DNA from 4 places in the Paenibacillus sp. WLX1005 genome. Region 2 is predicted to be linked to each of the others. Evidence: riboswitches for the same ligand, from Rfam matches in the RefSeq annotation. Region 2 holds a riboswitch; each other region holds the start of a gene.

Region 1 (8,077 bases), 2.1 Mb from region 2:
ATATGGGCAAAGAAACATCGGCAAGCAAAGGAGCTACCGATGCCGCTTCGTCTAGTGAGGTCACAGCCGAAGCTTCCAATGATGCTAACAAGCGAACGTCATCCCGCGACAAGCTCAAATTCAGCTATAAGGAACAACGCGAATATGAGCAGATTGACAATATGATTGAAGCCGCCGAAAGCAAGCTGAGCCGCATCACAACCGATATGGAAGCGGCATTCAACGACTCCGTGCGCTTGCAGGAATTGATGGCAGAGCAGGCAGCAGGCGAGCAGGAACTAGAGCATCTGATGGAACGCTGGACGTATTTGAACGAGCTGGCGGAGAAGATTGAACAGCAGGGATAAATCTGGCGGAATAAGCAATATGCTCTAATCTATCAGACTTACTTTTGTGCAAGTAACGATTCGTTGTTCCATCAGTTATTCTCTGCCTTATCATTTATCCAGTTTGCGATCATAGCGGTATAGAATATGTTCTACAGCAATCGAATATATGAAGAACTCCCTGTGCATAGTAGAATCAACATCTGTTGATCCTGATGCGACAGGGAGTTTTTGTTTATATTTTCCCATGACATACATGAGTCGATGGGAATGCAAAGCAATCCATACATAACATTCGTCATATCAATGGGAGAGTGACCTTGAGGTGAACATATCGTTGTTCGTACACACTACCGGATCAACATCTTCAGCTTCTGCTATATCAGTACCAAGCATGTAGTCTACACAAGCCTATCCACCATATACACTGTTCGTCGAGCCTTGCCGCGTGCGATACGTTTCCGCCATCTGCTCCATACCTGACTCAATCGCTTCTTCCGGCGCAATTCCGTCCCGTTCTGCCAGATCGCGAATATCCTGCGTAATCTTCATACTGCAAAATTTCGGACCGCACATGGAGCAGAAATGTGCTGATTTGGCACCTTCGGCGGGCAGTGTCTCATCGTGATAACTCATCGCTCGTTCAGGATCGAGTGATAGATGAAACTGATCGCGCCAGCGGAATTCAAACCGCGCCCGGGACAGTGCATCATCCCGATAACGGGCGCGCGGATGACCTTTGGCGAGATCGGCGGCGTGCGCAGCAATTTTGTACGTGATGACGCCTTCTTTGACATCCTCGCGATTCGGCAGACCGAGATGCTCCTTTGGCGTTACATAGCAGAGCATCGCCGTCCCCATCGAGCCAATCATGGCTGCTCCAATCGCACTCGTAATATGATCGTAGCCCGGCGCAATATCTGTTGTTAGCGGACCGAGTGTATAAAAGGGGGCTTCCTTGCACACATCCAGCTGGCGATCCATATTTTCCTGAATAAGCTGCATCGGGACATGCCCCGGACCTTCAACCATTACCTGTACATCATGCTGCCAAGCGATCTGCGTCAACTCACCTAGCGTATCCAACTCGGCAAACTGAGCTTCGTCATTCGCATCCGCAATAGAACCCGGACGTAGTCCATCTCCCAGCGAAAAGCTAATATCGTACGCCTTCATAATCTCGCAAATATCTGCAAAATGCGTATACAGAAAGTTCTCCCGATGATGCGCCAGACACCACGCTGCCATAATCGATCCGCCGCGACTGACGATGCCGGTTACGCGCTTTGCAGTGAGCGGAATATAGCGTAATAGCACCCCGGCATGAATCGTAAAATAATCCACACCCTGTTCTGCCTGCTCAATTAGTGTGTCCCGATACATCTCCCAGCTGAGATCCTCCGCCTTGCCATTGACCTTTTCCAATGCTTGATAAATCGGCACTGTACCGACCGGCACTGGCGAATTGCGGATAATCCATTCGCGCGTCGTATGAATATTTTTGCCAGTGGAGAGATCCATAATCGTATCTGCGCCCCAGCGCGTCGCCCATGTCATTTTCTCCACTTCCTGCTCGATAGAGGAAGCAACTGCCGAATTACCGATATTGGCATTGATCTTCACATGAAACCGGCGACCGATAATCATCGGCTCCAGCTCAGGATGATTCACATTCGCAGGTATAATTGCGCGTCCGGCAGCAATCTCGGTACGTACCACTTCCGGCGTCATCCCTTCGCGAATAGCGATATACTCCATCTCCGGCGTAATGATGCCACGGCGAGCGTAATGTAGCTGGGTCACATTATGTCCCGTTTTAGCACGTAGAGGTTGGCGCCCGTAGTCTGGAAACTTCTCCGCGCCGTGCAGCTCTGCTTTTTCCAGACTGGTGAATCCGTTATCCTCTGGCTGCTCTGTTCGCGCATCAACCGGCTCACAATCACCGCGTTCAGCAATCCAGCCTGCGCGCAGTGGAGATAATCCCCGGCGAATATCGATGGTTGCATGCTCGTCAGTGTACGGTCCGCTCGTATCGTACACCCGTAGCGGTGCATTGGCAGTTTCCACACCGCGTAATTCACTCGGTGAAAGGGCGATCTCGCGCTCTGGCACCTGAATGTCGGGACGTGAGCCGATTGTATACACTTTGCGGCTACCGGGCAATGGGGTTGTTAGAATAGGCATAGTCAAAAATCCTCCTACAGTACTGTGGATAACATCCATCGTAGACTGATGAGTAGGGAATATGGTGGGGTGGCAACCAGTACAGTATGTAACCAATACATCAGTTGCAATCCGCAACCGACATGTTTGCCATGCTTGGATATACCATCCTACTGTCCTCTTCGATTCACCGAACACGACAAAAAGCCGCCTCCGGCGAACGGAAGCGGCAAATAAGACCACAGGCAAACAAAATAAGCCGGTCATCATTGCACCACTTTCCTACGCTGGCATAACCCAGATCAGGTTCAAAGGGACCAAAGCTACGCTTTATCTCAGCCCATACGGGCGCCCCTAGTGGATGTCTCGCTGTACACTATACTTGGTCGACAAACGTTCTGTCAACCTTTGCCATGATAGTGATTATTCGGTAATATAAGCTGCTAGCAGACGTGCAGTGTTAATAACGGCATCGCTATGTGTACGTTCCATAGAGTGCGAAGCATGTACGCCCGGACCGATCAATGCCGCCCGGATATTGTTGCCACCACGCAGTGCGGCAGAAGCATCAGAACCGTAATGTGGATACACATCGAGCGCAAACGGAATCTGTTCACGCCGTGCCAACTCAGCAAGCTTGCCAGTCATCTCATAATCGTAAGGACCGGAGCTGTCTTTGACACAGATTGATACATCCGTTTCTTTACATGACAGATCATCACCGATACAGCCCATATCAACTGCGATCATCTCGTCGATATCGCCCGGAATATAGGCGGTGCCATGACCAACTTCCTCGTAATTGGAAATGAGTAACTTCACGGTATGACGCGGCTTCCATTGGTGAGTATGCGCCGATTCCAATAGCCCGAACATGGCGGCAACACTCGCTTTATCATCCAGATGACGGGATTTGATATATCCGCTATCTGTCATTACCGGACGCGCGTCGAAGGAGATATAATCGCCCACCGCAATGCCAAGTGCGTCGACATCTTCTTTCGACGCAACAACCTCGTCGATTCGCACTTCCATATGATTTTCCGTTCGCTTCAACGTTTCCGCGTGATCATATACATGCACCGACGGCTCGGTAGAGAGGATTGTGCCGGTGTACGTTTTGCCACTGCGAGTATGGATGATACAGTATTCATTTTCAATGCTATTCATCGTAAAACCGCCGACCATGGTCATGCGGATTTTGCCATCCGGTTTGACAGCACGAACCATCGCACCTAGCGTATCGACATGACCGCTTAATGCAATCGTGCGTGAATCATCTTGACCAGCAAGCGTCAGAATCAATCCGCCTTTATGGTTATAGTCCGCCTGTACTCCCAGTCTGAGTGCTTCCTCGTGCAGTGTTGCTAGCAGGTGATGCGTGTAGCCGGTCGGGCTAGGCGTTTCCAGCAGCTGCTGAAGCAGGGAAAGGGTGTACTCGCGGTTCATCGTAATGGACATGTTCAATCTCCTTTTGCACAGTCAACACAGGCTGTACGACATAGTCAAAATTCCAGTGAGCCTCCAAAGGCACAATATAACCAACATACCAGTTTTGCCTAAGCTTAGCCAGTAAAAATCCACCTGTGCAACGCCGGAGAGTCCGGCAGGCAACAGGTGGATGCGTCTAACAGGTTATTCAGCTACGCTGGATGATGCGAATCATTTACAATTTGCGATCCGAAAAGGACGAGACTGCCGGATCTTCTTTGCGATCATACATATTGTCAAACTCGACATCGCCGACTGGACCGCTATCGGCAACAGGTGTTTCACCCAATTGAGCGATTTGCGTTTCCAGTTGTTTCACTTTACGTTGTAACCGATACTGACGATAAATACCGTAAAATCCGACGATTAAACCGCCTGCGAGCGTACAGCCGAGAATGAGCAGAATCAGCGGCAATTGCACGACATTAAACATCAGATTGACCTGCACCGGATTCACATTAATGACTGCGAAGATTGCAATAACAACGGCAAAAATCAATCCCAGAATCAGTGTCCATTGAAATTTCATTGTACATAACCCCTTTCAAATCTTCATCTTACATGGCATAGATTGTCTACTACTATATAAAGTAATTAGAGACAACATAAACATCCATATATCGCTTGTTAGCTTCAATGTACACACAACAAGCACGCCTGCGCGGCGAACAAGCAGTTCGGGGCAGGCGTGCGGCAGCTTGATGAGGACTGACAGGGGAGAAGAGACTAGAGCTGCCCGGCAATCTAGCAATCTGGATAAGGAATTGCCGGTGTGAATACAAACGTTCCGAATAGGATCGATATTACTATCAGCAACAATCGATATAACATCCATTAGCAAAGGCATATCATCTGTATTGTATGCTTGCACTCTATCCACTATACACAGCGTATTAGTTGGACAGTTGCTCCATTTCACTAACCAGACTTTCGAATACGCTCATCGCTTCACGGATCGGCTGTGGTGTAGACATATCCACTCCGGCTTTTGCCAGAATGTTGATAGAGTAGTCACTACCACCGCTTTTCAGGAAACCGAGATAACGGTCGACTGCGGGTTGACCTTCTTCGAGAATTTGTTTCGAGAAGCTGGTTGCTGCCGAGAAGCCAGTTGCATATTTGTACACATAGAAGCTGTTGTAAAAATGGGGAATACGTGCCCATTCCATCTCGATCTCCTGATCGACGGTCATGCCGTCGCCGTGATATTTGGCGTTCAGATCGTAATAAATCTGCGACAGATCTTGCGGAGTCAGCGATTCGCCTGCTTCACTACGTCCGTGTACGATCATCTCGAATTCGGCAAACATCGTTTGACGGAATACCGTTGTACGGAATTGATCAGCATAATAGGTGAGCAGGTACATCTTTTCCTTTGGATCAGTCGACTTTTTGAGCAGATAATCCATCAGCAGTGCTTCATTGGTAGTAGAAGCAACTTCCGCTAGGAAAATAGTGTACTGCGCATCACGGTAAGAGAGCGCATTGTCGGAATAATACGAGTGCAGGGCATGACCCATTTCGTGTGCTAGCGTGAACATGCTGTTCAGATTATCTTTATGGTTGAGCAGTACGTATGGATGCGTACCATAAGCGCCCCAGCTGTACGCACCAGTGCGTTTGCCTTCATTTTCGTACACATCGATCCAGCTCTCGTTATAACCTTTGTTCAGCGAGTTCAGATAATCTTCGCCGAGCGGTTGGAGACCGTCTGCAACCGTCTGTTTTGCTTCTTCGTAGGTGATATCCATTTTGAATTCTTCTACCAGCGGTGCGAACAGATCGTACATATGCAGTTCATCCACACCAAGCAGCTTTTTGCGCAGCGCCATATAGCGGTGCATCACTGGCAGACTTTCGTGAATCGTATCGATCAGATTGGTATACACGTCTGTTGGAATATTGTCGCCATAGAGGGACATTTCCAGAACCGATGGATATTTGCGTACACGAGAATAGAAAATGTTCTTGTTTACATTCGCAGTCAGTGTTGCTGCAATCGTGTTTTTCTGACGTGCATACGTACCATAGACGGCTTTGAACGCACGTTCGCGCACTTCACGATGTGGGCTTTCCAGAAATTGAATATAACGACCGTGCGTCAGCTCAACTTCATTGCCATGCTCATCAATGATATTCGGAAATTTCATATCCGCATTGTTCAGCATGCCAAAGATCGTTTGCGGTGCTTGCGACAGATTACCGACTTGAGCGAGCAGTGCTTCTTCCGCTTCCGTCAGAATATGCGCCTTTTCACGCTTCATTTCTTGCAGGCTGAATCGGTACGCTTGCAGCTCTGCCGATTCCAGCAATTCATCCAGCTTGTCATCAGACAGGCTTAGAATTTCCGGTGTAATAAAAGAAAGCGCCTGACTGGCGTCCACGCTCAATTTTCTCGCTTTTTGGGTCAATGCCTGATATGTAGGATTCGCAGTGTCCTCATCCTGATGCATATGTGCATACACGTAGAGACGCTCAATGTGTAGACCGATCTCGTCTTCTAGCTCAAATGCTTCTTTGACCGCAGAAGCAGTATTCAACTTGCCTTTTAATTGCTCACCCTGAGGCAGTTTGGCTTTGACTTCGTCATGGGTGCGATCCCATGCCTGCTGGTCGGCAAATAGATCGTTCAGGTTCCAGCAGTTTTCAGGTGATACTTCGGAGCGCTTGAGTATGTTTTGCATGTTCATTTCCTCCTCGGGTGATGTGAGTCAAACGGTGATGAATGAATACGTTATGCGTTTGGATTGGCTGCCATCAGGAATCCGTAGATCATGAGGAAAAAGGCAAGCAGCAGCATCACAATCGCAAAAATAGCCAGCCACCGCTTGAATTGCGGTGGAATGCTGTTCTTGTAAGCAATCAGGATAAAGCCCTGCACAAAGGCAAGAATGATGAAAATCACAATAGCGGTATAATTCATGGAGCGATTTAAACCTCCCGGAAGGCGTTCATAATGTCTTCCCATTCCGCTTCGGTCTCAAAATCTTCCTTTTTAAAACGATCACTTGCCCATTGCATCATTTCGGGACGGCTGATGAATTTATGTGTTTCTTCGCCCCATTCGGTAGAAATTTCACGCAAAATCAGCTCACGGCCATTTACTTCAACCGTTAGCATGTTCCATTTGTCTGTTTTGTAAATCTGATGTTTTTTGATCATATTCTGAATCTCCCTGTTCCGTTTGCTAAAATCATACCTTTTGACCTCAGGAATTGCAAATGAAAACGCTAGAACTTCGTTGCATTTTGAAATCGATTGCGCTATAATACAAACATGCGTCATAGATGGCGCTATTTTAGGAGGTTTTTTACGTGAAAGGTACAGTTAAATGGTTCAACGCAGAAAAAGGTTTCGGTTTTATCGAAGTTGAAGGTAGCGAAGATGTATTCGTACACTTTTCCGCTATTCAAGGCGACGGTTTCAAATCTTTGGACGAAGGCCAAGCAGTAGAGTTCGACATCACTGAAGGCAACCGTGGTCCACAAGCAGCTAACGTAGTAAAATTATAAGACCTGTATCCGTATATTACGGATCGCTTATACATTGAACACCTTGTACGTTACGCACATAGGTCATTTACAGCACAAGCTTCCTTGTTCTCAAGGGGCTTGTGCTTTTTTGATGGGAAAATGTTGTATGCAAGGCATGTGAGGGACTCATGACCTTGCATATGTGGTTCATTCGGTTCAGTAGGAAGCTCATCTAGTTGCACATGCAGTTCCTTTAATTATTCACCTGCAAGCCGGAGCGTCTGCCCGTATGCCGGATCACGAGAGTTACAATACATAATTCTGCCGCTAGTCCAATCGACTGTGCCAGTGCGCCAACCATACCGTTCCATGATGGGAACATAAACAGCAGGGTAATGAGCATGATGAACGTGCAGGACGCATTCGCCATCTGGGAGCGGAACATCGCTTTGGTCTGACCGCGCAGCAGAATCAATCCATTGGCATAATCCAGCCAAGGCATCACCAGCGCATACAATACAAAGGCGCGCAGGGTGTACAAACTTTCCGTCATCAGCTCGCCGCTAACATTCATAATATGCCCAAGCACCCAGTAGCTAAGAGGAGTGTAGGCGATGATACCGA
Region 2 (8,077 bases):
AAAGTGCTTCATCTGCAATAAAATGTGAACCAATAGGTCGCTATATGTCAGCATACAAGTCGTGGAATGAAGGATCAGGGGAGTGTGGGCACATCATGGAGAGATTGAAGCAGGCTGCCGCGATGGATATGGATTCGTTTCGCAATGCCGAGCTGATTTATGTCAATCGGTCAGATGCGGACAAAGACAACTGGATGGCGCTCAAGCATTGTCATCATTTTCTGGAATTTTTCTATGTAACGAGTGGAGCTGGGCAATTTCTAGTCGAGGAACAGCAATTTCCGATTCGCAAAAACGATATTGTACTGGTCAATCCGAATGTGGAGCATACGGAGCTATCTGATCCCCAGCAACCGCTGGAATATGTAGTGATCGGCATCAGCGGATTGCTGTTGGTGGAGCGGGAACAGCCTTTTGCCTACGTGACGATGCACGATTCGGGGCAGCAGATTTTGTCATATGTGCATAATGTGTTCGAAGAGTATACGGGGCGACAGCAAGCGTATTACGATATTTGCAAAAATCTAGTGCATATTTTGCTGCAATTGGTGCTGCGGCAGGTGGTGGCGGGATTACATGTTGTGCCTGCACGCAAGGTGCAGCGCGAATTGGCACAGGCACGCAACTATATTGATCTACATTTCAAAAGCGAGATCACGCTGGATCTGCTCGCCGGGGAAGTGCATATGAACAAATACTATCTTGCCCATGCGTTCAAAAAAACGTATGGTGTCTCCCCGGTCAAATATTTGAATATGGTACGCATCAATACTGCCAAGTTCCTGCTGGAATCAACCAGCTCCTCCATCGCTGATATCGCCGAGATGGTCGGCTGCAACTCGCAATCGTACTTCTCACAAATTTTCAAAAAGGAAACGGGCATCTCGCCGCTCGACTATAGGAAGCTATACACGGGGTAATATGTGCGCAAGGCGGTCTGTATTGGCAATCTCGTAAATGGTAGAAATGACTTGCTGCTCTACCGCTGCTACATGATCGGTCGCAAGCGCCAGCAATCCAGCATGATCGCCTACGCAGACGGAATACGCCGCATGGCGGAACATCGGAATATCGTTGGCATCATTGCCAAATGCGATAAACATTCCACTCTGCACGCCTAATTGCTGCAACGCTGTCCATTTATCGATACCTTGCGGGCTAATGTCGATGATCTCCTCGCTGCCATGCTTGTATATCACAATCGGCAGTTGCTCTAGCGCCGCCTGCACCTTCGTAGTATCCGTGCTGTTGAGGATGACCATCTTCACAATATTGTCGAGCTGCTCCAGCGGGACATTGTTCGCCAGTTTATGCGGGTCAATATTTTGCACAATCGGATGGAGCGGATCGCCGGAATAGCTGTAATGCCAGTCGCTGTCGATCAGATAGTCCGCTTCATATTGCTGCATTATCTTCAGTATGGATGTCGTGATCGCCAGATCAAGACAGGTCACCGACAGCGATGTCTCTTCCCGATGCACGAATCCGCCATTACCGCCCACCAGCCCGTAACCGTGCATACACTTCGGCAACATCGGTAGCAGATCCCGAATCGGACGCGCCGAAGCGAAGATCACTTCATGCCCAGCCGCACGCAGCGATTCCAGACAAGCAATCATCGGTGGTGTTAGCGGCTGCCCTCGGTAACAAATCGTTCCATCCAGATCAAATACAAATTGCATTTTCTCATCCTCCCTATTTCTCTCTATGTGCTGCTCTCTTTTTTATGATATAGCAGATTCCGATATAATAAGAGGACCGATGTCCACAAAGGAGAATGCCGATGAGAATCTATACCGATGCACCGCGAATGGAGCATTTTATTCATACGTACAAGCTGGATGCGATGTTTACAGATCATACATCGCTGAACATGCAGCTGCGTGAATACGACAAAGGCGAGATCATTCTGGATGAAGGCGATGCACTGGATGGCATCTACCTGCTCGTCGAAGGTCAGGCGCGCGTATCATCCAGCGTGGAGACGGGCAAGTCGCTCGTGCTGCGCTTTTGCCATCCGTTGTCACTGTTCGGCGATCTGGAATTGATCCAGCATCTGGATGTGCAGTCGCGCGTACAGGCAACCGAGACGTGTACCCTGCTGTTTATCGATCAAAAGGCAGTAGATACGAAGCTGATGCAGGATCATCGGTTTCTCAATGAAATGCTACGTCAGCTCGCCTACAAGCTGCACACCTGCACGATTGCGTCGCGCGTCAATCTGCTCACTTCAGTGGAAGAACGATTGGCAACGTACCTGATCTCCACTCGCTCGCCCGGCGAATTTGGCAAAGAATTGTACACTCGCAACACCTCCGAGATTGCTGCCATCATCGGTACGACGCAGCGCCATCTCAATCGTCTCATTCAGAAATTCGAAGAAGATGGCATCCTGTTCAAGCAAAAGGAAAATTTGCATGTGCTGAATTGGGAACGCTTGGACGAGATTTCCCAAGGTGTGCGCTATGACTGGCAATAACGTCATCTACACAACCAAACAGGCAAACCGAAGCGGGAAGTACATCACCGTTTCGTGTTTGCCTGTTTGTGTTTGCCTGTATATATTTCATTTGGCGGGTACATTCACTGTCAGATGTACCGCTCGCTATAGCGCTACAATCAGCACCATGACAAGTGTGAGTAGGATGAGTCCGTACGCATAGTCCCTTTTTGCCAGTATTGGTTGTACATAATACGTACGCTCCCGCGTACCAGTGAATCCACGCGCTTCCATTGCAATCGCGATTCGCTCTGATTTGCGTACCCCTTGCGTGAATAAGGGCAGTGCATAGCGCATAAATGCTTTGCCACTGTTGCGCTGACGATATCCACGAATCCGGTGCGCCGCCTTCATCTGTTTTAGCTCACTCTGAAACAGCGGGATAAAGCGAAATCCTGCCAGCATCCCATACGCCCATTTGGGCGACAGTCTGCATTGATGAACAAGACTCATCATCAGTCGATTGAGATCCGTGGTAGAGGTGAACAGTAATCCATAGGTGACAAAGCCCAGCATCCGTAGCCCGATCAGCAGACCGTTGCGCAGACTCTCCTCACTCACCCGAAACCACGCCCACTGCCACACCACCTGCTCCCCTTTACCAAATGCCGCCAGCATCCAGAACACCATCACGAAGAATAGCAAATATGGCACCAGTCGGCGCAGCAGATACGACGGTGTCCAGCCGCCCAGCGTCACACCGATTACTACCGCCAACAGCCATAACACTAGCGTCAGCACCGGGTCCTTGATGCCCATCAGCGCGAACATGACTAGCAGATGCACGATCAGCTTGCACGACGGATTGAGCGTGGACAGCCATGAACCGTTACTTTTCATATAACATGCCGCTCCTTCCGCTCCGCATGCAGCTGATAACACAGCGGCGGGATGATGCTGCTGTCGCGCAGCAACTGCTCATTCAGAAATAGTCCAGCTGGCGCTCCTTCATAGGCGATCTTGCCAGCAGAGAACAGCAATACCCGGTCAGCATAATCATCCACCAGCTCCATATCATGGGTAACCATTACAATCGTCGTGCCCTGCCGCTGTCGTTCTTGCAGACGGTGGATCAGTTCTGCCGCTGTACGTGCATCCTGACCGAATGTCGGCTCATCCAGCAGCAACAGCTTCTGGTCAAACAGCAGCATGGTCGCCACGCTCAACCGCCGCTTTTGCCCCAAACTGAGTGTAAAAGGATGCTCATCCGCATACGCTTCCAGTCCAAACTCATGCAGCAGCTCTATCGTCTTCTGCTCCACTTGTACCTCATCCCAGCCGCGCTGTCTACCGCCAAAGGCGATCTCGTCATACACCGTATCGGTCACGAATTGCAGCTCAGGATTTTGAAAAACAAAGCCCGCTTCATCGTATAAGTCGCGATCATGCCATTTGCGCAGCTCTTTGCCTTCAAATAAAATCTTGCCGGACAATGCTGGCTCCAGTCGCAGCAGACTTTTGAGAAAGGTGCTTTTGCCGCTACCATTGGCACCGACGATCGCAATCCACTCCCCTTGCTGACAGCTCACATTCAGCTCTTTCATGACCGTACGGCGACTGTAGCCGATGTTCAGTCTATCAGTTTGCACAATCGTTGCTGTCACGTCGGTTTGCGGTAGCTTGAAGAGTGGAACATCGCTGGATCGCTTCGTTGGGTGCGAATCAAGGCTGCTTATTCTGGATTCCAGCTGCTTCGTCAGTTCTAGCGCCAGCGGATGGGCGGGATTGGAGCAAACGTCTTCCCAGCGGTACGGAAACAGACGCGGTAGCCAGATCCCCGCTGCTTCCATCTGTGTCCGATACTTCGTAATCATCTGCGCAGGTGCGCCATCGGCGATCAGTTGACCGTGTGCATCCAGTAAGATCACCCGATCCATCCATTCCACACAGCCATCCAGCACATGTTCCACCACGATCATCGTATGCCGCTTCTCCTGTCCTAATCGTTCCAGTAGAGCGAAGATATCGCGCCGACTGGCAGGATCCAGCTGGGCGGTCGGCTCGTCGAAGAATAGTACCTCCGGCTCCAGCGCCAACAAACAGGCAAGTGCCAGCCGCTGCTTCATGCCACCGGACAGCGTCTCGATGTGTGTCTGGCGATCCACATGCAGACCGACACGCTGCATCACCTCGTCGATGATGTGATCCATCTCGGCACGTGGCACGGAACGATTTTCCAGACTAAACGCAATCTCCTCATCTACCCGCAGCATGCAAAATTGCGAATCCGGGTCCTGAAACATTACGCCACAGGCGGGCTGGCAAAATACGTCGCCGGATAGCTCCGCTTCCTGATGCTCAGGAATAATACCTGCCAGCACAGATAACAGCGTAGACTTGCCGCCACCGCTCGGTCCGAGAATAAGCACCTTTTCCCCCTGCTGAATTTCTACATTCAGCTTATGCAGCACCGGCTTTTCCCGATTGTAAAAGCGTACCGACATGTCACGGCAACCGACATATGGCGCTTGATCGTCAGGATGCGATGCCATGAGCATTTCCTTTTCTGCGGCGCGATTTCATCATCTCGTACGAGTCCAGTACGCCAGTACGACCGAGTGCCTCAACGACCCCTTTGGCAAGTAAACCGCCAAGCACGATACCACTGACCACCTGAATGCCCAGCGTCAACAGGAACATCGTCGTTGTGTAATAGCCGAACCCATTGGCGATTACGCTATACACCATACTGCCGACCGCTGCCAGTGCGCCGGACAGCATCATCGTCCACACATTGAATGTGCGATAACCAAAGATGGCAAAGGCGATCTCCGCTCCCAGCCCTTGGAATACGCCGATCAACAACGCTGACAATCCAAAATGACTGCCTGTCAACATCTCCACTGCTGCTGCCGCCACCTCAGCGATCAGCGCTGCGCCCGGTTTGCGAATAATATACGCAACAATCGGGCTGGCGATGACCCAGATCCCGAACATAAAGCCCGCTCCGACCGGACCGACAATCGCTGAGATCGGAATCCACAGCGTTGACCAGCCGAGATAGATCACTCCACAGGCAACGGATAAAATAACGGTCAGTACGACCTCTTTCATTTTCCAATTCCAGCTCATACGTGTGCCACCTCCAGCGATACGGGCCAATCCTGAAGCGTATACGCCATATCCCAGAACATATACTCAAACTGACAGCTCAGAATAAAATGTTGCTTCATCCGCTCACGATGAGCTGGCGTGCTCTGCTCTGCCAGCTCGTCCAGCCGCTCACAGAAGCGCGCAGTAATGCTATCCGTCCGATTGCCGTAGAAGTCGATCCATTCATAAAACGGATGATTCTCATCCGGCTTCACTTGCTCCCATAGCCGTGCGCCAATCTCCCAATACGTCCACGGACAAGGCAGTAGCACCGCCAAAATATCACCCAGATCGCCCTCCTGCGCAGCCGTCAGCATATGGCGAATATAATGATGCGCTGCTGGAGCGAGCGGATATCCTTGCAAATCCTCATACTTCACACCTGCTACCCTGCAAAAATTGTTATGCGGATGAATCTCGCTATGTAGCACAAACGAGATCTGCTCGTTAAATACCGCCATATCCTCGCGCCGCTCACACTTGGCAATCGCCGTTCCGTAAATGCGCATAAACGCATTTAAATATTCAAAATCCTGCCTCACATAATGCGCTAACTGCTCCGGCTGCAATGTCCCGTTCGCAATCCCGCGCACAAATGTATGATCAAAAATCGCCTCAAAAATCGGATTCGCCGCCTGACGAAGCTCCTGTGAAAAACTCATCATTCATCTCTCCCCTGTCTGAAATGTGTGAAAGCACCTTCTGACCGGAAAATGGATTGTCGCAGACCTGTATATGCATATACGCAAAAAAGCCGCCCCCTATGGAGCGGCAGTATAAACGGCATCATCAAATTGATCCCTGCACGGTCTCCACTTTCCTACGCTAGTACGAACTAGATCAGGTTCCAAGGGTCCGGGACAATCCCGTCTCAGCCAGTATATGGCTCCCCTAGTGGTCTTTCGATTATGAAACTGCGTGTCATAGCCGTGTCGGTGATCACAGGCACAGCAGAAGACAACGCAGTCTGTTTGACTGCCTCCTACTCTACACACCATCCTTCCGACTGTCAAGAACATCCAACCCCTATAGCAGTCGGCGAATGGGTACTGATGATAACATAGCCTGTGCCATTTGAACGAGAACGCATCTGCTTCTTGCGTTGTGTTTTTACAAATATTTCAATCATGGCATTGGGAATGGTTTATAAATAAGTAAGATGGCTGTTATGTTACTGTCCAATCGGTTTATCGTGTGCATCCTATGCTATTGGGTATTTCATCCTTTGCCGAGTTCCATTATTGAGTTCCCTATAGACGACAAGTGTACGCTTTGCGATCAGATTTCACCAATCCTTAGGAAATGAGCTGGTACCATGAGCAACAAAGTCGTGCTTGCTGGCGGCACAGGATTTATCGGTCAGTATTTTGAAAAGCGCTTTCTTGATATGGGTTACGAAGTAATTATCATCTCGCGTCGTCCGGGTCATGTGTCGTGGCACGATCAGCCAGGCATCGTCCGTGCGCTGGACGGGGCGCAGATGGTAATCAATCTGGCAGGCAAATCGGTCAATTGTCGATACAATGAGAAGAACAAACGCGAGATTATGAATTCCCGCTTAGAAACGACGCGTGCGCTTGGTCATGCGATGCAGAGCTGTTACTCCCCACCACCGCTCTGGTTCAACTCCAGCACGGCAACCATTTACCGCCATGCCGAAGATCGTCCGATGACCGAGACGGCAGGCGAGATCGGCACTGGCTTCTCCGTTGAGGTAGCGAAGGCGTGGGAACAGGCATTTTTCGAATTCAAATTGCCGCATACTCGCCAGATTGCGCTACGTATCGCCATCGTACTAGGACCGGGCGGCGGAGTCATGACGCCGTATCGCAATCTCGTACGCTTCGGACTTGGTGGCAAGCAAGGTTCAGGCAAACAGCGCTTCAGCTGGATTCATGTTGAGGATCTGCTGGGAATCATCCTTTTCCTACGGGATCGCAAGCAGCTGGACGGCATCTTCAACTGCTCCGCACCGAACCCAGTTACTAACGGCGAACTGATGGCATTGTTACGTCAGAACATGCACAAATTCATCGGCATGCCTGCTCCGCGCTGGATGTTAGAAATGGGCGCAGCCATGATTCGCACCGAAACCGAACTCATCTTAAAAAGCCGCTGGGTCGTGCCCAATCGGCTAGTCAAAGAAGGCTTTATGTTCCGATTCGGCAGACTGGAGCGCACGCTGGAGGATATTTTGAAGTAGCTGGAAATTCCTTTACAATACATGCATACGCCTGATCATGATCCTGCCATTCTGTACGACGATCAGATCATTCGGCAGGATGTTATCATCCATAGCAAGCCCTTGTTTCGTGTAATAACGTATAACCCAAGTGTGCACTCTCATTCGCCAACGATTCTACATTAGGAGACATTGCCCATGAACTCTTCCTATCTCAACGCACAAAATCGTAACAAAACGACTCGTTTTCTAAACGGACTGGCTGATCCGGTACGTCTGCACATCCTGTCGCTGCTCGGACG
Region 3 (8,077 bases), 2.2 Mb from region 2:
ATCCCGAGCAGCAATTGCTTTCGGTACGCGATCTGCTGCGTCCTGCTCCGTAAAAAGCTGTTGACGCTGCAAATTGCTCCACTCTACATAATCACGATCTGCAATAATTACACGCCCCACGCCTGCACGTACAAGTGTCTCCGCAGAGCTGGAGCCAAGTGCGCCTGCACCAATAATCAGCACAGTGGATTGCTGTAATTGCTGCTGACCATCTCGACCAAGCGGTGCAAATAACTCCTGCCGCGAGTAGCGTTGATGGTTATCCATCGTGGACGGTTGTTGCGTATTCATGTTATCTTCTCGACTCAAGTCGTAATCATCCCTTCTGCAGGGCTGCTTGCCACTGCATACTGCCGCACTGGAATCATACCAGCTTCCCAACCAAGCCGGCCGGCTTCTACAGCCAGCCGCATGGCATTTGCCATACGTATCGGATCATTGGCACCGGATACCGCAGTATTCAACAGTACTGCATCAGCACCCAACTCCATCGCACGTGCTGCATCCCCAGGCGAGCGAATACCGGCATCAACAATTACCGGTACGCTGGCATCACCAATAATCCATTCTAGCGCAGACGGATTTAGAATTCCGCGTCCAGAGCCAATCGGCGATGCTCCCGGCATGACGGCATGTACACCGAGCTGTTGCAGCCTTTTTGCCAGCATATAATCATCGGAAATGTAAGGCAACACCGTGAACCCGTCCGCCAGCAAAATTTCGCAGGCTTTGTACGTTTCCAACGGGTCTGGCAAGATCAATGCGTCATTGCCGATGACTTCAACCTTTATCATATCACATAATCCAGATGCTCTGGCGAGACGAGCGATACGTACAGCTTCTTCCGCTGTGTGCGCGCCTGCCGTATTGGGCAACAGCTTATACTTTGTCAAATCCAATCGCTCCAGAAAATTCGGCTCATCTGGCTGATCCAGATTCAATCGTCGAACAGCGAAGGTCAATACCTCTGTTGCTGAAGCTTTCACTGCTTGCGCCTGTGTATCCAGATCACTGAATTTACCTGTACCGAGTAATAAACGTGATGAGAATTGATGTTGTCCAATATTCAACATATTAGCCACCTCCTACAAAATGTACAATCTCTAACTTGTCGCCTGCTTCTAACTGGGCATGTCCATGATCCTGTTTTTGCAAAATCTGTTCGTTATGCTCGACGATAACCATTTTGTCCTGCAATTGCAGGATATTTAGCAATTGCTGTACCGTTTCGGGCGCATCGGGAAATGTACGGGTACTGCCGTTGATAATCAACTGCATAGTAGTTGTTCCTTTCGTTTGCGACTGTTGTACTCTGTACTCTGTACTCTGTACTCTGTACTCTGTACTCTGTACTCTGTACTCTGTACTCTGTACTCTGTACTCTGTACTCTGTACTAAATTACCTGAGATGAGTTTGCCTATTGAAACTTTCTTTTTATAGGATTGATCATTGTTGACTTCTTATTTCTTGATGCAGATAAGAGCTAGCATCAGGATGTGGAGACATGAACAAATGGAGTATCTACAGAATGTATGGAACGCAAGGCGCGCTCAGGGTGAAAGCAGCTTGGAATGGCTGCATTTCCACGTCCGGCTATCGCATCTGCGATCCATTTGGCTGTACCGGCTGCCAACAAAATCCCATTGCGATAATGTCCAGAGGCAATCCATAATCCGGGCAGCTGCGGTACTGCACCGAGATACGGCAATTCATCCGGTGTTCCGGGTCGTACACCAGCCCAGCAGCGCAGCAGCTCAGCTTCGCCAAGGCGCGGTAAATGGCGCTGACCTTTTAGCAATAATTCCATCACTGCTCCTGCTGTAAAGGTAGTGTCATGCTGTCCCGGTTTGCTTGTTGCTCCTACCCAGATTTTGTGATCATGCTTGGGAATCAAATATACCTGTTCGCCATAGATCGTGTGATGCAGCCACGGTACAGGTGTCTGAAGTTCGATGAGTTCTCCTTTAACCGGAACAAATGGCAATTGCCAGTGTTCAGCCATCAACAGCCTTGATGTACCCAAACCAGAAGCAAGTACTACATGCTCACTGCGCAGTATCGAATCATCGGTCACTACACCGCAAACGGCACCATTACCTCCCGTTTCTCGCAACAGACGGTTCACATCATAATTTCGATAAACATCTGCCCCGCCATGAATGGCTGCACCTACCAACGCTTCGGTAAGTAGCCTAGGAATTAGCTGCAACTCATCCGGGTTGTACATCATGCCTTGCTCTGCCCGTATATACGGCTCAACATCTGCCAATCGTGTAGCATTCCACCATTCCAACCCTTGCTGCGGGCTAGCATCGGCAGCATTCCCTATAGAGGCAGCAACATTTGTAGTGTTGGCATGATCTTCAATTGGTAAAAGAAATCCTTCCTTGCGCAAGCCGATGTCGATTCCAGTGCAATCATACAAACGCTGCGCAAGCGCCGGATACAATGAACGACTGCGTAATGCGAGTCGCTGCAAATCCTGATGCACAAAATGCTCAGACGATGCAGCCAACATTCCACCTGCTGCACCGGAAGCTCCTGCTGCTGGTCGTTGTTTTTCTACTATCGCGACGTTTGCTCCACGGCTCTGACATTCCAGTGCAATCGCTGCTCCAATCGCGCCCGCGCCAACGACAATCACATCGTACTGTCCTTCATGTCTCATAAATGCCACTCCCTGTTGTCCCGTTCATCTCTCGTGGACGTTTGTTGTAAACTGCTTGTTGCGCAGAACCAGTATGTTGTATAGCATCTGCATATTGCTGGACTGCTTGCAGCGGAGAACTGGCAGTGAATATGGAAGACATCACCGCTATGCCAGCCGCACCAGCAGCATGTAATTCTGCACAATGATGTGGCTGTATGCCGCCAATTGCGATTATAGGCATATTTGTTGCCGAACAGACTTTTGCCAGTTGCTCTACTCCGCGCGGTTCGACTCCGGGCTTGGACTGGGTAGCGTAAATATGTCCGAATATTGCATAATGACAGCCTTCCTGTTCTGCTTCCCATGCACGTTCAACACTATGAACGGAACGACTGATCGTTAATGAAGATGATTGAGCAATGTTGTGATTGGATTTGGTCGAAGATTTGTTGTCTGACTCAATGCAATCACTGGCGGTATACATAGCTGCAAATTCTGGTAAATGTACACCTCCAACCCCTAATTCCAGCGCCAATTGCGGATGATTATTAATGACAATCAAAGAAGCAGGTATATCTCGCAGCAACATCTGCTGAACGGTCTGTATGATTTGTTGCTCTGTCCAGCTTTTTTCACGAATATGGATTGCTGTCACGTAAGGGTGAATACGTACACTAATGTCTATCACACCTTGTTGCGTTAGCGTACCGGGAGTCACTACATGCAGTTCCATTGGGTCACCTTCTTTGTGTGCTTCGTTTGTATAACTGCCTTGCAGATACCAATATACGTAAAAAAGCCACCTTCCAATTGGAAAGTGGCTGTTTATTTTATCGTTATGAAATAAACAGGGTTTGCAATAAGATTCACCTGCAAATCAGTGATCCTTCTGCTACCCAGAGCAAAGGCAGATTCATGAGGTTGAAGATGATCGTAATCTATTCCGGTAATTGCTACCTAAAAGCCGGAATACGTCTTCATTTCCTCATATCGGATATGCTCTTCCACTTCCCTACGCTGGTATGATCCAGATCAGGTCCAAAGGGTTCGTCAGCAGTATGCTGTCATCTCAGCCTGTAAAGGCTCCCCTAGTGCATATGGATATGCTGTTGTCGTTTGAAACATTCTCATCTTAGCAAACCTGTATCAATAAAGCAAATGAAGCTGCTATTTTCATATACAGGTTTATCGCTGTTTATGTAAATGCACCCTGGGTGCACTTTATAATCTGCTAGTTACAATTTATTATTTACCATCTGTTACATGATTAAGCTTAGCAAGTTCAGGAAGTCGATCTGTTTACAATCAAACGGGAGAATATACAAGCGATGGCATTTTCAATGCCAGATGACGAATCCGATGAATGCTAGACCGTTCACCCGCCAGTACGGCTTGCTGTGGCAAAGCTGCATTTTCCTGTTGCTCAAGCTGTTCGAGAATACCCGATGTCAGCAAAAACGATTGTCTGAAAAATTGACCCAATTGTTGCTCCGGCCAATCGAGAACAAGCCGATTCCGCATAAAAGACAGCAGGCGTTGTACATTCCATGCATCCTGTAAAGGCTGGCAATGATTCAGTGTGTATAACTGGCGCTGCAACCCAAAACGACGACTGATTTCGGTTTCTGTCAGTTTGCCTTTCGGTTGATATGCTCCGATTACCGGCATCCATGAAGAACTCCATTCCCAATCCGCATATAATGGGTTGGCAAAAAAGTTGTGCAAGGACTCGCGGTTTTGTCCCAGATTCACAACTACGAGGTCTGCCAATTCAAGCAATGGCAGCTTGTCTTCGCCACAACCTGCATCCATTAACACCAAGTCATAATGATGACTTGCCGCCTGAAATAGATTGTTCCAAAATACAGGATTGCGGTTTGCTTCGTTGTGAGCATGTTGTGTTCCTGCCAGTAAATGAAGCCGATCACGTACTAGCGGCACCATATAATCGGTCACATTGCCTGCATTCAGAATACCTGACTGCTGCAAATAATGCAGACGATCAATGCCAGGCCCGTTCTTCCAGATGTCTGCCACTGGCTCGCTCAAATCCGCTGTAATTCCATATTCTACACCATGTCCACGTTCATCATTATGGCAGAGAAGCAGACGTGCCCTGTATTGCAATGCAGCTGTAATCGCAGTAATAACTGTATGCGCAGACGTTTTGCCCTGTCCGTTATCCGGACTCCAAAACATAACCGTCGTCATATTCACTCCTCCTTATCTCCCTGGCTATCCGTGGGATCATAAGCAGTCGGTTTATGATCCTGTTTGTGCGTTTGTGTATACAGGCAACAGAATTGATAGCACATCAGATTGCAATCGATAATGATCATTGGTGCAAATATTTTCTGTAAAAAGTGATGAATCATTGCAACCTTTATCGCAGCCTGTATTGATGTCTGTACAATGTTTGCAGATGGCCCGTATGTGGTATGATGTTTGCTACGAATAGAGAGTGAATAGATGTGGATGAGTTCGCAGATAGCCGTTTAGTACAGCTTATAATATATTACTATTGCTTCAAAGTGATAAAAGGCCGAGTATGGAATGATCTTATGTACCCTGTCCAGTGAATCTACGTCTGAGACTTTTTGCATTCTAATTGTTGAATATCAAATTTAAAACAGGGAAAGATGGAATCGAAAGCGCTTCTTTCGCGGGATGGCGGGCAAATAATTGCGCAAAAGAAGGGTAAGCAATTCGTCCATATCCTGCTGTCGATCAAACGGATCAGGCTGAGCTGGCAACCCATACACATGGTCACTCCCCAATTCACGTTGCAGCCGTTGCACCGCTTCCTCTTGTGCCAGTGGTAAACAATATTGCCATTTCTCCTGCGAATAACGCCTCAAATCATGAACCATATTCAGTATATCCTGATACCGCCATTCCGCCCCAGAGCCAACAACAAGCGGCAAATCAGCGCGTAAAAACTCCTCCAGTCGATCATTGCGCCGATATCCACCAAGATCCAGTATCAAAAAATGATAACTGCCGCTGAGGAGTGAAACAACTTCCGCTCGTGCTGCTTCGCGCCAGTAATCGACCCCTTCCAGTTCAAATCTTCGCGACTCGCGCAGCCTTTCCTGATCGGTCATTCCTTGTAATGCTACCTGCTGGATACGGGCAAATGCACCCGGGTAACTATTCATTTCGACCAGTGCGACTTTGTGCCCAAGCCGGGCAAGGTAGTGAGCGATGCTAACTGCTGTATGAGTTGTACCTGTTCCCGGTGTCGCCCCAATCAAAGCAATCACCTGTGTTGTTTTGTTCCATTTCAGCATAGTCGAAGGATGATCACTTCCGGCTTGAGCAGCAGAATGCCCGATTGCTAGATTTAGCGCAGTTCTCGCTTCGCTTGCCGATTGAAAACGATTGGCAGGGCTATATTGTAATAAACGACGTAGCATCTGTATAAAAGCAGGCTTTACATCGTTACGGATAGATGATTCCACCTCACTTTTCCATTCACTATATTGACCCGCAGTACATAGATACAACAGCAATGCTCCCAATCCATACAGATCAGAACGATGATCCGTCTGTCCACTGCCGTATTGTTCTGGAGCGGCAAAACCTACCGTTCCTAACTTGACTGTATCTTGATTCTCGTCTGGCTTAAACGTACGAGCAATGCCAAAATCAATCAACCGAATTTCACCCTGAGATGTAATCATCACATTCGATGGCTTCATATCGCGGAATACGATCGGCGGATTGTGCTGATGTAGATATTCCAGCACACTGAGTAGCTGATCTCCGCACCGCATAATAAAATCGCCATCCACTGTATGCGGCTCCATTTGAAATTTATGTTCCAACGTATCTCCATCGATATAGTCCATTACAAGATAGGTGTAACCATCTGGATCATTTTGAATATAATCGACGATACGCGGCAGACATGGATGTACCAGTGTTGTCAACATGCGCGCTTCAGCAGCAGCTTCACGGTATTTGGACGGTAACGATACCGTCTCCTTAATCGCCCATTGTTTGCCCGGCAGCTTCAGATCATGTGCCAAATATACATGACTCATCCCGCCACTGCCAATCTGTCGTTCAATATGATACCGTTGCTCCACTATCGTCCCTTGCTGCAATCGTGTTGGGAAAACCATCACCGTATCTCCTCCCCTGTAACGGTATCACAATGCCCCATTACAGTTCCTTATCGTTATGGCAGCGACCAGTGAATGATCCGTTCAAGCGGGTATAAAAAAGAAAAGCATCCCGCCGAATAAACGCCATAATGGCATTCACTCAAACGGGATGCTTTCCCTGTCCGCTGCATATTCAATGTACTTGAATTATAAATGATGTTGCGAGCAATGTAAAGACAGATGACAATTACTTGGCTGATGCAAAGGCATCGCGATTACGCTGCACTTGTTTGACATGCGACTCCAGATGCGTCACACACAGCTTATCAACGACCATACGCGCCGTAATCTCACCGTCGGTCGTATGAATGCCGATGCGATGCTGATCTTCTTCGCTAATCGTTTCCAGTACGGGTACAAAAGCACGTCGCATCGCCAGCAATGCTTGCAAATGATGCTCCAGATCCAAACCAGCATAATTCAAACGCTGCGCCCAACGATCCTGATCAAAGGCAACCAGTGTCGGCGGCTCTGCTTCACACAAAATCAACTTCAAGCGATGCTGCAATACAATTTCCACATCAAACAGATGAACGACAATTTCACGAATACTCCATGCTTCTGGCGCCGGTTTATAATCCAGCTCCGTTTCAGGAATATTGCGAATGGATTCAACAAAGCGTTCCATATCCGGCCAATAACGATAAATAGTATTTTGCATCATGCACATCCTTCTTGGAAGATATACAGCAACTACATATTAATATTTTACCATATACAGCGTAATTTCATCACGGTTGTGAAACAATTGCTTGGCACGCTGTACTTGCAGTCGCGCATCTTCGAACGATTGAATGACTTCACGAATGACGGCAAGCGGCTTTTTGTGCATCAACTTAACGGTCACAATAACAGTGCCGCCGGGTGATACCGCATCCAGCAAGTCGATCACCAGACGTGCAGTCAGTTTCGGACTCCAGCTCATATCACATACGAGCAGATCAAATTCGCCGGGACTGAATTTGACATCCGAAGCATTGCGGCGAACGCTTTTGAGCTGGGGATGATTTTGCAGGGACGAATGCATTTTGGCAGGATCAACTGCTGTTACATGCATCCCACGCTCTAGCAAAAAGGATGTCCAGCCGCCCGGCGCTGCACCGATATCCAATCCGCGTCGGAAAGCGGTAAAATCAATACCGAACACTGCTTCCGCTTCTAGCAACTTGAATTTGGCACGTGAAATCTGACCTTCCTCACGTTGAAAACGTATCGCTCCACCGTTCCAGTCGGACAGATTATCTTCCGGTCGGGAAA
Region 4 (8,077 bases), 710 kb from region 2:
TCAAGCATTGCCGGATATGTGTTGAATAATTCGGAAACGATCAAAGACCATGTTGTGCTGCATATTTTACGTGTACCGCGTATGTTGACGGTGCTGCTCATTGGGGCAGCGCTTGGCGTGGCAGGGTGCATCATGCAGGCACTCACGCGTAATCCGCTGGCATCACCAAGTGTATTCGGTATTCATGCAGGTGCGTCGTTTGTAATTGTACTCTGTACGATCCATTTTCCAGCAATCAATGGATTGGGATTATCAGCGGCGGGATTCGCAGGTGGATTACTGACTGTGTTGCTGATCGTAGGCATGAGTGCTGCGATTCGCGGCGGACGTGCTGATATTCGCATGGCGCTGATCGGTGTAGTGATTCAGGCGCTGCTATCTTCATTTACACAAGGGCTGTTGATCTTCAACGAAGAATCAGCATCGCGTCTATTATTCTGGCTAGCAGGTTCGGCGGCGGGGGTGCAGTGGGATGAGGTGTATGTGCTGTCCATCTGCTGTGGGATCGGCTTATTGGCAGCGATGTTTCTGGGACGTTCGTTATCCCTGATCAGTCTCGGTGAGGAGATGGCGCGTGGACTTGGACAACGAATCTGGACAGTGCGGTTGATCGGGACGCTGATTGTTGTACTGTTGGCAGGTTCGGCGGTAGCTGTTGTGGGACCGATTGGGTTTGTTGGCTTGATCGTACCGCATATCGCGCGCTATTTGTTAGGAACGGACTATCGCCGTCTATTGCCGCTTAGTGCATTGCTTGGCGCCATTCTGTTAACGATGGCAGATGTGTGCTCGCGCTTTGTGAATTTTCCGGCGGAAACACCGGTTGGTATCGTGACCGCATTGATCGGAGCACCGTATTTTGTTTATTTGGCACGGCGCCAGAGCAGGAGGCAGGCATGAAGCGTAATGTGATGGTATTGACGATGTTGTCGCTGCTCGTTCTGCTACTAAGTCTGCTGAGCATCAAGGTAGGGGCGGTATCAATCGGCTGGCTGGATATACTGCAAGCTTTGACAGGGCGAAGCGATTCGGATCAAAGGTATATTGTGCTACATTACCGTTTGCCACGAATTGTCGTCGCGATTCTAGTTGGCAGCGGATTGGCAGTATCGGGCTTGATCACACAGGCGTTACTACGCAATCCGCTTGCAGCACCGGATACGCTCGGCATCTCTGCCGGAGCTTCGCTAGGTGCGGTGCTGACTGTGCTAATATTGCCGCCCGGTCAGCCTGTATGGGTGACACCACTGGCGGCGCTCATTGGTGGGTTCGTCGGTGGAATGTTAGTGTACGGATTGTCGTATAGCGGTGGTATTGATCCCGTACGATTGGCGTTAGTCGGCATTGCGGTTAGCGCGTGCGGCAGTACACTTGTTCAACTGCTCGTGACTCGGTTTGCGGCAAATGCTAGTACCGTGCTGTTATGGTTAAATGGATCGCTATGGGGGCGCACTTGGGATCAGGTGATACAGTCGCTACCTATTATCGGGCTAGCGTTGCCAGTAACATGGGTACTGGCGCGGCGGCTGGATATACTGGCGCTAGGGGATGAGACGTCGCGCGGGCTTGGTTTGCGTTTGGAGCCGGTGCGATTATTGTTGTTCGGATTCGCAATTGCGCTGGCTGGCGGTTCGGTCGCAGCGGCGGGCATGATCGGATTCGCTGGGCTGGTCAGTCCACATATGGCACGGCGACTAGTCAGCCGGGGACACCGCATATTGATTCCAGTTACGGCACTAGTTGGTGCAGCGCTTGTGCTGCTTGCCGATATGATCGGGCGTATTCTGGCACCACCGGTAGAATTTCCGGCAGGGCTAGTAACGGCGGTGATCGGAGCGCCGTATTTTCTATATTTGTTATGGCGCGAGTTCCGTCCTGCACGTGCACGCACATAATCAAAAAGGGCACGCTGTCACAATCTAGCGACAGCGTGCCTTTTCATCATTCGTAGTATGGAAGAGATCATTCGTTAGCGGCGCATAAAAATAAACTTTTGACCTAGAATACCGATAATACACAGGATCAGGCTAATCCAGGGCGAAATGACCACGACTGGCATCACATTACGCAAATAGTTGCCGACCACGATAATAGCGACCAGAATGACCACATACGTCAATACAGAACGCGCGTTGATCTGCATACGCGGACGATCCAGATCACTCTTTTCTACTGGCTGATTCGCTACACGCGTGACCAGCTCCACCAGCACAATCGCACCAGCGGCAACCAGTACAAGCGTCGATAGACTGATCTCGCCGACGACACCCGTGCCACTGACGTTGATTTTGAAAAAGCCGGCAAGTGCTTGCAGTAGAAATACCCACGTAAGCGCGATCCAGACGATCATAATATAATACATCGGTTTGCTGAGTTGCCGGCGCTCCGGCAAATTCTCTATCAGCTGAGTGGCATACGTGTCGGAGTCTTTGCCGAACAGCTGTAAGGCGCTCTGCTTCCGTTTCTGTGCATCCAGTAGATGCTGTCCCATTTCCAGCAGCAATTCTTCGCCGGATTGGCGCTCGATTCGTGCATCTCGAACATAGACGATCACATCATCATAATAGTTCAGATTTTCCGTATTGAGCTGATCCCGGATCACATTGATGTCTTTGACCAAATGACGCACTGTACTCATAGCTGTTCCTCCATTTCTCATTAGAATTTTATGATAGTTAAACCGCCTGTCGTCTGACATTGAATGCTACGGACGAACATGCGGATCATACCTGATATGCAGGATATGTATATTCCCTATTACCCGGAATACACGGGATATGTCGCAGGTTATGATGCCCTGCGCAGGGCGCTCTGCATCTGATACATATAGCGCTTGCAATCGTACTTGCACGCATGTACCGATCAACCCGGAAACCACTATTTTGCCACACTTTCGCGAGATTGACAATTCACTCGGCAAAATGATATTATAGGAATATAAATAAAACTTACTAAACATATCGGAATTATTTAATTTTAAATGAAATTGTCCATTTAGTTTGCACTTTGCGTTGTGTAGCTGACATGTAGATGGACAGATAGAACAATAGAGGAAATGGATATCGGAGCGCTGATGAAGCCATGCCTCATGCAGCAACCATACAGACAAGGAGGAATTACCATGGAACGGAATATTACGATTCGTCATCATGATGTAGATCTGGCAGCCAGTATTCATTACCCGGCGCAGGAGCACAAGTCGGAAGGCAAGGGTAAAGGGCGAACACCGCTGGTCGTGATCTGCCACGGGTTTATCGGCAATCGGATCGGTACAGATCGCCTGTTTGTCAGCAGTGCGCGCGAACTGGCAGCAGACGGATACATGGTTGTTCGTTTTGACTATGCGGGTTGCGGTGAGAGTGGTGGTCAATATGGTCAACAGGGCATTGAGTCCATGGTTGAGCAGACGCGTACCGTATTGGATTATGTCGTCAACTGCAATGATATTGATCCAACGCGTGTAACATTGCTCGGTCACAGTCTGGGTGGTGCGGTAGCGCTGCTGACTGCGGTGCGGGATCGCCGCGTGAATCATTTGGTGCTCTGGTCGGCGGTCGGTCATCCATTTAACGATATTGTCAAAATCGTCGGTCGCGAAACGTATGAGCAGGCGGTCATTCAAGGGGAAGCAGATCATCAGAGTTATACGTTCACGCCGGCTTATTTTGAATCGTTGGGCAACTTCCAACCGTTCCAAGAAGCACGCCGGTTTACTGGCGATGTGCTGGTCGTGCATGGCACAGGAGACGATGTGATTCCGGTCGACTATTCGTTCCTATACCAAAAGGAATTCTGGACACGGACGGAAGGTCGCTGTGATAAGCAGATTATTTTTCAGGCAGATCATACGTACTCATCCGGTCCACATCGCCGCGAACTGCTGGATCATACGCGCCAATGGCTTGCCGAGCGCGAAGCGGCACAGACACAGTGGCAGCACTGGATGATCTGAGTATCGTACTCAATTCCTTTTTTGCCAAATGATCATGAGCGTGATATGGTAAACGTGCAACAACTAGCATAGACACAATCAAACTGCATAGGTTATACGCATTTCACTAGGGGAGCCTGACGGCTGAGACGGAATATTGTTCCGGACCCTTGGAACCTGATCTGGATGATACCAGCGGAGGGAAGTGGAACATCGATTCGTTCATGCAACAGACAGCCATTGTGATCATGATATGGCGGTTTCTAGTGAAAGGATACGACCCACCTGTCTCTTACGGGAGAACGGTGGGTCTTTTTGCGTTTGTTTGTATTGTAAAACATCTGAAGGAGGAAATAGAATGTCTTTTTTGCGAACGGTACGGGAGCGTCAACCGCTTGTTCACAATATTACCAATGTTGTCGTTACGAATTTTACTGCCAATGGATTGCTGGCGCTGGGCGCCTCGCCATTTATGGCATTTGCACATGAGGAAGTAGAGGATGTAGCAGCGATGGCAGGAGCCGTCATGCTCAATATCGGTACGCTTGATCCGTATGTCGTGCAGTCGATTTTGTTAGCAGGCAAAGCGGCGAATCATGCCAGTGTACCAGTAGTATTCGATCCGGTAGGTGCCGGAGCGACGCCCTACCGTACCGCTTCTGCTCAGCAAATTACGGAAGAAGTACGTGTCGATATTGTGCGCGGCAATGTGGCGGAAGTTGCCAACGTCATTGGGGAAGCGTGGCAGATCAAAGGCGTCGATGCAGGTGGCGGAGATGGCGACCGCGTACAACTGGCAATTCGAGCGGCGCGTCAGTTGCATTGCATCGTAGTCATTACAGGTGCTGAGGATCTGGTGACAGATGGGGAACAAGTGCATGGGATCGCCAACGGTCATCCTCTGCTCACACAGGTCACAGGAGCAGGTTGTCTACTTAGCTCGGTTGTCGCTGCATTTGCTGCGGTTACGGATGGAAGCCGAGCGCAATTGTTGCAGTCGTCGGTAGAGGCGTTGATCTTTTACGGAGTAGCTGCGGAGCTGGCGGCGGAACGTGCCGGGCAGCATGGAACAGGTAGTTTTCAGATCGAGCTGTTGAATATGCTAGGTACGGTTACGCCGGAGCAAGTACAGCAGCGGGGGCGTATGACTCAGAAATTGGACATTCATCAGCCAGATCATCATCTATCTTGAACAGAAAGGAGAGATTGTACGATGCGTATTCATCAGGCATTAACGATTGCTGGCTCGGATAGCGGCGGCGGTGCAGGCATTCAGGCAGATCTGAAAACATTTCAGGAGCTAGGGATATACGGTATGTCCGTAGTGACCGCTGTTACCGCGCAAAATACTGCTGGCGTACAGGGCGTATATCCTGTTGAGCAGCAAGGTGTAGTCACGCAGCTGCATTCCATCGGCGACGATCTACAGCCGGATGCGGTGAAGACCGGCATGTTATTCAGCGCTGACATTATTCGCGAAGTGGCAACAGCCGTGCGACAGTATGAGTGGAGCAAGCTGGTGATCGATCCCGTGATGGTGGCAAAAGGCGGCTCCGTACTGCTGCAACAACAGGCGATGCAAGCGCTCATTCAGGAGCTATTGCCGCTAGCGGCAGTCATCACGCCCAATGTACCGGAAGCGGAACTCTTAACGGGTAACACCATCCGCACACTAAGCGAACGCGAACAGGCGGCGCGGCAACTTGTTCAGATGGGCGCTCGTGCCGCTGTTATCAAAGGCGGGCATGATACATCCACCACGCAAGCAGTCGATGTACTGTTCGACGGTACGCAATTTCATTATGTAGAGCGTCCGCGTGTAGACACTCCGCATACGCACGGCACGGGCTGTACCTATTCAGCAGCTATGACCGCCGAATTAGCCAAAGGCAGCGGATTGCTGGAAGCAGTACAAACCGCCAAAGCATTCGTGCATGCAGCGATCGAAGACGGATTGGGCATCGGCTCTGTACACGGACCGACCAATCATTTTGCCTATCGAAAAAGGGGTGCTGTACGATGAATCATCTACCATCCAGCGGTACGACAACACGCATACAATGGATACGTGAACGCTTGCCCCTTTATCTCGTCATGGGCAGTGTGAATTGCAAGCATACGCCAGAGCAAGTGCTGGAGCAGGCGATTGCCGGTGGCGTTACGCTATTTCAATACCGGGAAAAGGGCATACAAGCGCTGCACGGCTCAGCATATGTGGAGCTGGCACGGCGTTTGCAGGATATTTGCCGGAAGCAGCAGGTGCCGTTTATCGTGAATGACGATCTGGAGCTGGCATTGGAGCTGGATGCGGATGGGCTGCATGTCGGACAGGACGACGCCCCGGCAGAATGGATACGTGAGCGCCTCGGTCCTGACAAAATTGTCGGCGTATCGTCCCATTCACTGGTTGAAGCCAGCCGCGCCATCGCCGCCGGAGCAGACTATCTGGGCATCGGTCCGATCTATCCCACCACATCCAAAGACGATGCAGAGCCAGTACGCGGCACAGAAGTTATCCAGCAATTACGCCACTCTGGACTGACTATCCCACTGGTCGGCATCGGCGGCATTCACGAACATAATGCTGCGCCGGTATTAATCGACGGTGCCGATGGTGTCGCGGTCATCTCCGCCATTGCTGCGTCTGACGAGCCTTCAACCGCAGCACAGCATTTGAAAAAAGTGATCATGGAACATTTAGGTTGAAGGTTATTCCGCATCGTTTGAGTTGCTGTGTGCATTTGCCTATAATGGGATTGAAAATCTCCTGTGTGTATACGAGCTACGTATGATCCTACTGAAATATAGAGTGGCTGTTCATCAATGTAGAGATCGGATCAACATATGCACACAGGAGAGAATACGCAAGCGATGCCGGAAGGAGCAATCTGTATGCTAAAAGAACGAATACAATACCTCTGCGATAAGAAGCAATTGTCCCGCAAGGAGCTAACCGACGGCTTGGTGACACAGGCGCACTTTTCCAATATTTTGGCGGGGCGTTATCCGTTACCGGATGATCTGGCAGAAGCTGTGGCACAGCGGCTTGGCGTAGAGACGGACTATATTACACAGACGGACAATACTGAGGAGCATATTTTACGAGAAGCACAGCGAATTGTGGACATGTTGTCGGCACAGGCTTCATCCATTTCGGAGCAGAGCGTGAATGATCTGCCGGATCGGCATCCAGCGCTGACCGTGGAGTTGACAACCGCACTCATGAAGGCGACCTACTATCAGCAGTTAAACGATCAGGATGCATATCGGTATGTACATCAGTCCTATTTGAACGTATATCTGGAGCACTTCGGACGGCAAGATCATATTCAATTGCCGACACCGCTACGTCAAGCATTGCTTTTTTATAAAATCCAGCACTTCCGTTCGCTCGGGCAATATCATGACGTGCTGCACCAATCGGAATTGTGGCTACCATTGCTGGCACATGGCAGCGAAACATGGTTGACGGCACAGCAGATTCGCCTTGAAGCTTATGTACATACGCGGCAATTGGAACAAGCCAAAGCTTCTTTTGAAACGATCATCTCACATATCTACCAACAACGCATGTTTCATCGGTTATCCGGTTTGTATGTGCTGTACAGCGGATATTGCTTTTCGATGGAGTGGACACAGGAAGCGTTGACCGCCCTATCTATGGCGGAAGCGCATCTCGTACATACACAGCAGCAGAGCGATACACTAAGCGCCATTATGAACAATCGTATTATTATGCTCACCCGCAGTGGGGAATGGTCGCAGGCAGAGCAGGAGATTGATAACTTTCAAAGTATCGTGCAGATGCAGCCGCAAGAAGTCCAGCAGCAGTGGGAGCCGACGTTGCTGATCTATCGCTGCGATATCGCTTGGACGCGTCAGAGCTGGGGTAAGCTGGTGGAGCTACTGGAGATGCTGCGTGCGTGTACATTAACCGCCGATCAGCAGATGTCGCTGTGCTTTTATGAAAGTCAGCTATCGCTATCCGCCGGGAAAAATGAGTCGTTTGCCGAGCAGGCACTGCAATGTTTGCCGTATTTTGAACAGATTCGTCAGCAGGAGAGATTGAGTGTGCTGTATGAAGGATTGGCGACGGTGGCGGAGGAGCAGCGACGATACAAGGATGCAGCACTTTATTATCGCAAG

The links. Region 2 has a riboswitch for thiamine pyrophosphate ahead of tenA (thiaminase II). Riboswitches for the same ligand answer to the same signal wherever they lie in the genome.
Region 1: linked by a shared signal. The riboswitch ahead of thiC (phosphomethylpyrimidine synthase ThiC) and the one ahead of tenA (thiaminase II) in region 2 are both predicted to bind thiamine pyrophosphate.
Region 3: linked by a shared signal. The riboswitch ahead of ACE3MZ_RS13260 (thiamine phosphate synthase) and the one ahead of tenA (thiaminase II) in region 2 are both predicted to bind thiamine pyrophosphate.
Region 4: linked by a shared signal. The riboswitch ahead of thiM (hydroxyethylthiazole kinase) and the one ahead of tenA (thiaminase II) in region 2 are both predicted to bind thiamine pyrophosphate.

The regions. Positions count from the first base shown of each region.
Region 1 covers NZ_CP176756.1:1,854,861-1,862,937, forward strand. The annotation lists gene ACE3MZ_RS08005 (ABC-F family ATP-binding cassette domain-containing protein) at 1-347, shown strand, start outside; gene thiC (phosphomethylpyrimidine synthase ThiC) at 738-2,510, opposite strand; TPP riboswitch at 2,752-2,855, opposite strand; gene ACE3MZ_RS08015 (M42 family metallopeptidase) at 2,913-3,950, opposite strand; gene ACE3MZ_RS08020 (lipopolysaccharide assembly LapA domain-containing protein) at 4,156-4,509, opposite strand; gene pepF (oligoendopeptidase F) at 4,874-6,664, opposite strand; gene ACE3MZ_RS08030 (hypothetical protein) at 6,715-6,903, opposite strand; gene ACE3MZ_RS08035 (hypothetical protein) at 6,912-7,142, opposite strand; gene ACE3MZ_RS08040 (cold shock domain-containing protein) at 7,295-7,492, shown strand; gene ACE3MZ_RS08045 (multi antimicrobial extrusion protein MatE) at 7,707-8,077, opposite strand, start outside.
Region 2 covers NZ_CP176756.1:5,332,904-5,340,980, forward strand. The annotation lists gene ACE3MZ_RS22810 (AraC family transcriptional regulator) at 96-920, shown strand; gene ACE3MZ_RS22815 (HAD-IIB family hydrolase) at 906-1,682, opposite strand; gene ACE3MZ_RS22820 (Crp/Fnr family transcriptional regulator) at 1,784-2,479, shown strand; gene ACE3MZ_RS22825 (energy-coupling factor transporter transmembrane component T family protein) at 2,606-3,340, opposite strand; gene ACE3MZ_RS22830 (ABC transporter ATP-binding protein) at 3,337-4,992, opposite strand; gene ACE3MZ_RS22835 (ECF transporter S component) at 4,976-5,572, opposite strand; gene tenA (thiaminase II) at 5,569-6,255, opposite strand; TPP riboswitch at 6,394-6,496, opposite strand; gene ACE3MZ_RS22845 (TIGR01777 family oxidoreductase) at 6,909-7,796, shown strand; gene ACE3MZ_RS22850 (metalloregulator ArsR/SmtB family transcription factor) at 7,974-8,077, shown strand, end outside.
Region 3 covers NZ_CP176756.1:3,110,055-3,118,131, forward strand. The annotation lists gene ACE3MZ_RS13240 (thiazole biosynthesis adenylyltransferase ThiF) at 1-291, opposite strand, end outside; gene ACE3MZ_RS13245 (thiazole synthase) at 306-1,073, opposite strand; gene thiS (sulfur carrier protein ThiS) at 1,075-1,278, opposite strand; gene thiO (glycine oxidase ThiO) at 1,491-2,669, opposite strand; gene ACE3MZ_RS13260 (thiamine phosphate synthase) at 2,659-3,384, opposite strand; TPP riboswitch at 3,644-3,751, opposite strand; gene ACE3MZ_RS13265 (hypothetical protein) at 3,957-4,862, opposite strand; gene ACE3MZ_RS13270 (serine/threonine protein kinase) at 5,276-6,778, opposite strand; gene ACE3MZ_RS13275 (DinB family protein) at 7,008-7,484, opposite strand; gene ACE3MZ_RS13280 (SAM-dependent methyltransferase) at 7,521-8,077, opposite strand, start outside.
Region 4 covers NZ_CP176756.1:4,626,359-4,634,435, reverse strand. The annotation lists gene ACE3MZ_RS19875 (FecCD family ABC transporter permease) at 1-900, shown strand, start outside; gene ACE3MZ_RS19870 (FecCD family ABC transporter permease) at 897-1,895, shown strand; gene ACE3MZ_RS19865 (DUF1129 family protein) at 1,970-2,638, opposite strand; gene ACE3MZ_RS19860 (alpha/beta hydrolase) at 3,122-3,952, shown strand; TPP riboswitch at 4,051-4,152, shown strand; gene thiM (hydroxyethylthiazole kinase) at 4,290-5,123, shown strand; gene thiD (bifunctional hydroxymethylpyrimidine kinase/phosphomethylpyrimidine kinase) at 5,145-5,954, shown strand; gene thiE (thiamine phosphate synthase) at 5,951-6,637, shown strand; gene ACE3MZ_RS19840 (helix-turn-helix domain-containing protein) at 6,824-8,077, shown strand, end outside.